DNA from 2 places in the Geodermatophilus sp. SYSU D01186 genome. Region 2 is predicted to be linked to the other one. Evidence: riboswitches for the same ligand, from Rfam matches in the RefSeq annotation. Region 2 holds a riboswitch; the other holds the start of a gene.
What was found. Region 2 has a riboswitch for cyclic di-AMP ahead of ACI784_RS12140 (hypothetical protein). Riboswitches for the same ligand answer to the same signal wherever they lie in the genome.
Positions count from the first base shown of each region.

Region 1 (4,127 bases), on a different contig from region 2:
CGCTGTAGGAGCCCGAGAACACCGGCGTCACCGCGATCAGCCCGTCGGCGCCGACGACGGTGTCGATCGCCGCCTGCAGCGACTCGTTCGCGAACCCGGTGACCAGGTGGTCGGCCAGGTCGCGGGCGTGGGTGCGCAGCTCCACCACCTCGACCGTGGCGTCCTCACCGCGCGCCCGGAGGGCGTCGACGGTGGCGGCGGTGAGCCGGTCGGCCAGCAGCCGGGTGGACGACGGGGTCGACAGCCCGGCGCTGACGACGGCGAGGGTGCGGGTGCTCATCGGACCTCCACCTCCTCGGCCTCCTCGCGCGCCTGCCCCGTGACACTGTCGGCGGCCGCGTGGACGGTCGCGTCCTTCGCCCCGCCGCGGGCGGCGACCCGGGAGGCGTGGGTCGGGGCGTCGGGCACGTGCGCGGGCTTCAGCGCGGCGAACTCGCGGCGCAGGACGGGCACGACCTCCTCGCCGAGGATGTCCAGCTGCTCCAGCACCGTCTTCAGCGGCAGGCCGGCGTGGTCGATGAGGAACAGCTGCCGCTGGTAGTCGCCGACGTAGTCCCGGAAGCCGAGGGTGCGCTCGACGACCTGCTGCGGGGAGCCGACGGTCAGCGGCGTCTCACGGCTGAAGTCCTCCAGCGACGGGCCGTGCCCGTAGACCGGGGCGTTGTCGAAGTAGGGCCGGAACTCCCGGACGGCGTCCTGGCTGTTCCTGCGCATGAAGACCTGCCCGCCGAGGCCGACGATCGCCTGGTCGGCCGAGCCGTGGCCGTGGTGCTCGTAGCGCTGGCGGTAGAACTCGACCATCCGCTGGGTGTGCTGCGGCGGCCAGAAGATGTGGTTGTGGAAGAAGCCGTCGCCGTAGTAGGCGGCCTGCTCGGCGATCTGCGGCGAGCGGATGGAGCCGTGCCACACGAACGGCGCGACGCCGTCCAGCGGCCGCGGGGTCGAGGTGAAGCCCTGCAGCGGGGTGCGGTACTGCCCCGACCAGTTGACGACGTCGGTGTCCCACAGCTTGCGCAGCAGCGCGTAGTTCTCCACGGCCAGCGGGATGCCGTCACGGATGTCCTTGCCGAACCAGGGGTAGACCGGGCCGGTGTTGCCGCGGCCCATCATCAGGTCCACGCGGCCGCCGGCCAGGTGCTGCAGCATCGCGTAGTCCTCGGCGATCTTCACCGGGTCGTTGGTGGTGATCAGCGTGGTCGCCGTCGACAGCTGCAGCGTCGGGGTCTGCGCGGCGATGTAGGCCAGCGTGGTGGTGGGGGAGGACGAGAAGAACGGCGGGTTGTGGTGCTCGCCGAGGGCGAAGACGTCGAGCCCGACCTCCTCGGCCTTCTTCGCGATGGCCACGACCGCCTGGATCCGCTCCGCCTCGCTGGGCGTGCGGCCGGTCGTGGGGTCGGTCGTGAGGTCGCTGACCGAGAAGATCCCGAACTGCATCTCGTGCTCCAAGTGGTTGAGAGCGCAACTACTGCTGCGTGCAACAGCGCCGCCCCGGGCGTATTCCGGATCCGCCGAGAACTCTCCCGCGACGAGGGTCACGTGACGGATGGGGCCCACGGGATTGTCACAGGACGATAACGGCCCGTACGGTGAGTGGGTCCGGTCGGTCGTGCTTCCCCATCCGGGGAGCCTGGCCGGACGCCGCCGAGTCGTGTCCGCCTCCCGCGGACGTGAGCCGGGGACCCATCGAAGCACTGGGGTGAGTCCTGCTCTCGAGCAGGTAGGGCACCTTCCCGCCCGAACCCGTCAGCTAACTCGGTAGGCGGCCATGGAAGGAACGGAGAGCATCCGCATGCCTCGCCCACGGGCCCTCCCGGCTCGCAGGGATCCCGGGCCACGCGCACCTCGCGCCTCTTCCTCGGTCCGCTGATCCCGCCTCGCCGTTGACCGGCCGCGCGCGTCACTGACCGCCGCCGGACCCCTCCCGTAGACCCTCGCGTCCCGGGCTGCCCTCCGTACGAGTCGGCAGGCCCGCGGGCGCCCTCGCGCCCCGGAGCACCCCACTCGATGAACGACCGCACCGTGCAGTTCCCCGCCGTCGACGCCGCCACCACCCCCGCCGCCGACGCCGCCACCCCCCAGACCACCTCCCGCCGCGGCTTCGGCCTGCCGGCCAAGGGCCGCCGTCCCGCGTTCTTCCTGGCCGCCGCCGCGGCCGGCGCGATCGTGGTCAACGTCCTGGCCAGCGGCGCGCCCGACGCCGAGGCCACCGCCACCCGGACCGAGTCGGTCAGCGTGGCCGAGCAGCTCGGCATCACCGCCGACGCCGCGGCCGCGGCGACCCCGGAGGCCGCCGACCTGGCCCCGCTGCAGCACCTCGCCGCCTCCCGCAGCGAGCGCCAGGCCGCCGAGGCCAGCGCCGCCCAGGCGCAGGCCGCGGCCGACCAGGCCGAGCTCGACCGCCAGGCCGCCGAGCGCGAGGCCGCCGAGCGCGCCGCCGCGGAGGCCGCCGCCGCCGAGCAGGCCGCCCGCGAGGCCGCCGAGCGTGAGGCCGCTGCCGCTGCGCAGGCCGCGGCCGCGGCCGCTGCCGCTCCTGCCGCCGCCCCGGCGCCCGCGGCCGCCGCGGCTCCCCGCGGCTCCTTCAAGGAGTACGCGATGTCCAAGGTCGGCAGCGCCCAGCAGTTCAGCTGCCTGGAGAACCTGTGGGGCAAGGAGAGCGGCTGGAACCCCAACGCGCAGAACCCCACCAGCACCGCCTACGGCATCCCGCAGTTCCTGAACTCCACCTGGGCCGGCACCGGCATCGCGAAGACCTCCGACGGCTACCGCCAGATCGACGCCGGGCTCATCTACATCGAGAACCGGTACGGCAGCCCCTGTGGCGCGTGGGCGCACTCGCAGGCCCACAACTGGTACTGATCGCCGCCCCGGTCCCGCACCGGGCACCCGTTCGAGGGGCCGCTCCTGACAGGGGCGGCCCCTCGAGCCGTCTCGGGACCGGGTGTGGGACGGTCGGGCGGTGAGGGTCGTCCCGTCCGGTTTCGTCCGTGCCCACACCCAGGTCCGGCGGCCGTCGTCGGTCCCGGAGGTGCGGCTGCACGTGGCCGAGGACGTCGTCGCCCTGTGGGAGGCGATGGAGACCGAGGACGGTGGCGCCGGGGAGGCGCCGCCGTTCTGGGCGGCGGCGTGGCCGGGCGGCCAGGCGCTGGCCCGCTTCGTCCTGGACCGGCCCGAGGTGGTCGCTGGACGGACGGTGCTCGACCTCGGCGCCGGCAGCGGCCTGGTCGCCCTCGCCGCCCGGCTGGCCGGTGCCCGGTGGGTGCTGGCCAGTGACGTCGACGAGTTCAGCCGCACCGCGGTCGGCGTCAACGCCGGCCTCAACGGAATCGACGGCGTGAGCGTGATCGGTGACGTCCTCGGCCGCGAGCTGCCCGGCATCGACGTCGTCCTGGCCGGGGACGTCTGCTACGACCGGGAGATGACCGAACGGGTGCTGCCGTTCCTCGACCGTGCCCGCGCCCGCGGGGTCGAGGTGTACGTGGGTGATCCGGGGCGGCCCTACCTGCCGCACGACCGGCTGGCCGCCGCCGCGGTCTACGAGATCCCGGAGACCGAGGGTCCGGGCCTGCGGCGGACGACGGTCTGGCGGCTGCCGTGAGCAGCGTGGCACCCGACCGTGGCCGCCGCGCCCGCCGTCCCTCCGGTGACGACCGGGAGCGGGCGATCCTCGCCACCGCCGAGGCGCTGCTGGCGCAGCGGTCGCCGGCGGAGATCTCCGTCGACGACCTCGCCCGCGGTGCCGGCATCTCCCGGCCCACCTTCTACTTCTACTTCGCCTCCAAGGAGGCCGTCGTCCTGGCGCTGCTGGACCGCGTGGTCGCCGAGGCCCGGGAGCTGCGCGCCGCCGCCCTGGCCGCCGCCTCCGACGACGTGCGGGAGAGCTGGCGCGCGGCGCTGGTCGCGGTCCGCGACACCTTCCGCGCACACCGGGCCCTCACCGCGGCCGCCACCCAGCTGCTGGCCGCCAGCGCCGAGGTGCGGGAGCTGTGGTCCCAGGTCATGGAGGGGTTCGTCGCCGAGACCGCCGCGGCGATCGAAGAGGAGCGGGCGCGCGGTGCGGCGCCGGGCGGGCCGGCGGCGCGCGACCTCGCCACGGCGCTGAACTGGATGAACGAGCGGGTCATCCAGGG
Region 1 is NZ_JBJGYW010000019.1:27,793-31,919, reverse strand. Features, by position in the region: gene ACI784_RS15095 (FMN reductase) at 1-280, opposite strand, end outside; gene ACI784_RS15090 (LLM class flavin-dependent oxidoreductase) at 277-1,434, opposite strand; cyclic di-AMP (ydaO/yuaA leader) riboswitch at 1,630-1,777, shown strand; gene ACI784_RS15085 (aggregation-promoting factor C-terminal-like domain-containing protein) at 2,005-2,856, shown strand; gene ACI784_RS15080 (class I SAM-dependent methyltransferase) at 2,957-3,595, shown strand; gene ACI784_RS15075 (TetR/AcrR family transcriptional regulator) at 3,601-4,127, shown strand, end outside.
Region 1: linked by a shared signal. The riboswitch ahead of ACI784_RS15085 (aggregation-promoting factor C-terminal-like domain-containing protein) and the one ahead of ACI784_RS12140 (hypothetical protein) in region 2 are both predicted to bind cyclic di-AMP.

Region 2 (4,127 bases):
CATCGAGGAGATGGAGACGAACGCGCCGCCGTCCCGCCTGAGGTGCGGCAGGGCGGCCATGGCCCCGTGGACCTGGCCCATCAGGTCGACGTCGACGACCCGCTGGAACTCCTCCGGCGTCGTCTCCTCGAACGGGGCGACGAGCAGGACGGCGGCGGCGTGCACCCACGTGTCCAGCCGGCCGTACTCGTCGACCGCGCGCTGGGCCACCCGTCGCACCTGGGCCGCGTCGGCGACCTCGGCGACCACGGCGCAGGCCTCGCCGCCGGCCGCCCGGATCTCCTCGACGAGGGACCGCAGCCCCGCCTCGCCCCGTGCCGCGACGACGACCCGCGCACCCTCGGCGGCGAACCGGGCCGCGATCGCGCGGCCGATGCCGCTCGACGCGCCCATCACGACGACGACCTGCTCGCCCACCGGCTTCAACCGTGTCTGTGCCATGGCGGGTGCCCCACCCCGGCGAGACGCGGCCGCTGGGCGTGTCGGCCGGATGTGTCCGGCGCGACACCGGGGCCGGCCCGGGTGCGCACGCGCCACGGCCCCGGCGCGGGGGTTTCACGGCCACGCCGGGGCCGGTCGGCCGACGGGGTGCCCTCGGACGGCGTCGCCCAAACCCCCGTGTCGGACGTTGGCGGGCGGGGCGCACCCGAGGGAACGCCCCAGGGCCCCGCCCGCCGACCAGCATGCCGCCGACCGGTGCACCCCGCAACAGATGTCTAGGACGTCTGCCGATCGGCGTGGGCACCATAGGGTCGCACTGTGGAGGTCTGGTTCAACCCGTCCTGTTCCAAGTGCCGCACCGCGCGCGACCACCTGGAGGAGGCCGGCGTGGAGTACACCCTGCGCCGCTACCTCGACGACCCGCCGACCGAGTCGGAGCTGCGCGCCGCGCTGGGCGCGCTCGCGCTGCAGCCGTGGGACGTCACGCGGATGTCCGAGCCGCTGGCCCGCGAGCTCGGGCTGCGGGACCTCCCCCGGGACGCCGACACGTGGGTCCGGCTGCTGGTGCAGCACCCGAGGCTGATCCAGCGCCCGCTCGTGCTCACCGACGACGGCCGGGCGTGGGTCGCCCGGGACGACGAGACGCTGACCGAGGTGGTCGCGGCCGCCCGCGACGCGCACGGGCGGCCGTGACCGCCGGGGAGGCGGTCAGCCCCGGTAGTTCACGTGGACGTGGTCCATGTGGTTGGCCGTCGGGCTGCCGCGGTCGGCCATGGCCTTCCAGGCACCGTTCGGCGAGCTGAGCATCCGCTGCTTCCAGATGATGTAGTCCACGCCCAGCTCGTCCCAGTGGGCGATGTGGTACTGGGCGATCGTGTCCCCGAGCGCGGAGCTGGTCATGTAGTCCAGCGCCAGGCCCGAGGGGTGGCCGCCCGGGTCGGCGGCGCTGGCACGGGTGCCGCCGATGGTGATGCCGGCGGCGCCGGGCACGTTGCTGACCACCGCGTTGGCGGCCGCCTGCGCCGGGGGCTTCGTGGGCCCGGCGGTGTTGGTGATGCGCGCGACGGTGGTGGCCGCGACGCTCCCCGAGGCCGCGGCCGTTCCGGCGGACCCACCGGAACGTTGCGGGGCGGCCTTCGCCGCCTGGGCGGCCTTCGCGGCCTCGGCGGCCTGCGCGGCCTCGGCAGCCTTCGCGGCCTCGGCGGCCTTCGCGGCCTCGGCAGCCTTCGCGGCCTCGGCAGCCTTCGCGGCCTCGGCGGCCCGCGCTGCGGCCTCCTCCTCGGCCTTCCGGCGGTCCAGCTCGGCCTGGTCGGCGGCGGCCTGGGCCTGCTGCGCCGCGGTCTGCTCGGCCTCGCGGCTGCTGCGGCTGGCGGTCAGCTGCTCGAGCGACTCCAGGTCCGGCGTCGCCTGGGCGGCGGGGGCGGAGTCGGCGGTCAGCCCGAGCTCAGCGGCGACGCTGACCGACTCCGACGGCCCGGCCTCGGCCTGCGCGGCCGGGTCCGAGCCGAACAGGACGTTGACCATGAGGGCGCCGGCGGTGGCCACGCCGAGGTACAGCGCGGGACGGCGGACGGTCGCCGGGGGACGGCGGCGCGAACCGCTGCGGCGGTCGGCGGCGCGACCGGTTGTCGTGCGGGGGTCCATGAGGGGGTGTGCTCCGGGGTCTACGGCGCAGCGGCGCGCCGGAGGGCGGCGGGCTGCGGGGGCGAGCGGGCAGCGGGGCTGCGGTCGTCCGGGCGCCTGCGCGGGTCACCGGGGAAGCGGCGGTCAGCCGGTCGAGCGGAGGTGCTCGAGGTGGGCCCGCGGGCGGCGTGCGTCAGGGACGGCCGCGTGCGATCAGGTGCGCGGGGGCACCCGGCTCGGGCGGTACCGGCTCGGGCAGGGTCGTGCTGCAGGGCAAGGGCGCGCCATCCGGCGGCTCTCCGTTCTTCCGATGGCCGCCTACCGAGTTAGCTGACGGGTTCGGGCGGGAAGCAGCCCTACTCGTTCCGGACGGATGCCCGGAGCGGGATTCACCCCAGTACTGCGATGGGTCCCCGGCTCACCCCGGAGGGCGACTCGGCGGCGTCCGTTCGGGGCTCCCCGGGCGGGGACGCGACGGTCGAGCGGACCACCCCACCGTAACCGTCGTTATGCAGTTGTGACAATCCGTGGCCGTCGTTTCGTCGGGTGACCCGCGTCGCGCAGCGCCCGATCGACGGCCGGACGGTGTAGGGGCTGGACCCTCAGCCGACGGGGACCGCCACGGCGCGCTCGACCGCGGCCGCGGCGTCGAAGGACGCCGGCACCGGCACCAGGGGCGGGCGCACGGTGCCCATGGGGTGCCCGTGCCGCCGCTCGGCGATGCGCTTGAGCATCCCCGGCGCGACGAACTCCTTGGTCATCGCCCGCACCTGCTGCAGGTGGGCCGACAGCGCCGCGGCGTCGGCCGCCCGCCCGCCGCGGACGTGCTGGTAGAGCGCGACGACCTGCTCGGGGACGATGTTGGCCAGCGCCGAGATCGAGCCGGTGGCGGTCAGCAGGCGGGCCGGCAGGTCGTCCTCGGTACCGACCAGCACGCCCTTGCCCGCCGCGTGCACGGCCTCGGCGTAGCCGGCCTCCCCGCCGGAGTCCTTCACCCCCCACACCGGCAGCGCGGTCACGAGCTCCGCGGGGACGGGCACCGCGTACTTGGGGATGTGGTAGACGACCACCGGGTGCCGGGTGGCGGCCAGGACCCGCTCGTAGAACACCCGCAGGCCCTCGGCCGCGGCCGGCCGGAAGTAGTACGGCGGGAGCACCATCACCGCCCGCACCGGCAGGTCCGCCAACTCCGCCAGCAGGTCCAGGGTGTCCGGCAGGTTCCCCTCCGCCACCGTCGGGACGACGTGCAGCGGCCCCACCTCCGGCAGCAGGGCCTCCAGCACGGCCAGCTTCTCCCGCGGGGACACCGACGGCCCCTCGCCGTTGGTGCCGAACGGGATGACCCCGGCCACGCCCTGCCCGGCCAGCCAGCGGACGTGGCCCAGGTAGGAGTCGACGTCGATGCTGAAGCGCTCGTCGTCGCGGAAGGGCGTCACGTTCGCCACGTAGACACCCTCGAGCACGCCGGCGGGGTCGTCGGGGTGCATCGTCACCTCCCGAGGTCGACGGTCCGGTCCAGGAACGCGGTCAGTTCACGGCGGCTGGGCAGGCCCTCGTAGTCGCCGCGGTCCTGCACGCAGAAGGCGCCCATGGCGTTGGCGGTGCGCAGACGCTCGGCCGGCCCGCAGCCCCACAGGGTGGCCGCGAGGTAGCCGGCGGCGAACGCGTCGCCGGCACCGACCGGGTCGAGCTGTCGGGCGGGGAACCCCGGGGAGGTCAGCCGCTCGCCGTCCACCCGGGCCGCGCAGCCGCGCGCGCCGAGCTTGAGCACGACCTCGGCGGGCCCGGCGTCGGCCAGCCGCTCCAGGCACGTGTCGTCGTCCCAGCCCCACAGGGCGCGGGCCTCGTCGTGGCCGGCCAGCAGGACGTCGACGTGCGGGAACATCGCCTCGCTGGCGGCGCGGGCCGCGGCCGGCTCCCACAGCCGGCTGCGGTAGTTGACGTCGTAGCTCACCCGCACGCCCGCCGCCCGCGCCGTCCGTGCCGCCCACGGCAGGAACTCCGCGGCCTCCGGGGAGAGCGCCCCGGTGATCCCGGTGAGGTGCAGGAAGGCCGCACCCTCG
Region 2 is NZ_JBJGYW010000014.1:36,137-40,263, forward strand. Features, by position in the region: partial or broken gene ACI784_RS12130 (SDR family oxidoreductase) at 1-441, opposite strand, end outside; gene ACI784_RS12135 (ArsC/Spx/MgsR family protein) at 760-1,134, shown strand; gene ACI784_RS12140 (hypothetical protein) at 1,150-2,085, opposite strand; cyclic di-AMP (ydaO/yuaA leader) riboswitch at 2,365-2,515, opposite strand; gene ACI784_RS12145 (dihydrodipicolinate synthase family protein) at 2,667-3,551, opposite strand; gene ACI784_RS12150 (sugar kinase) at 3,554-4,127, opposite strand, start outside.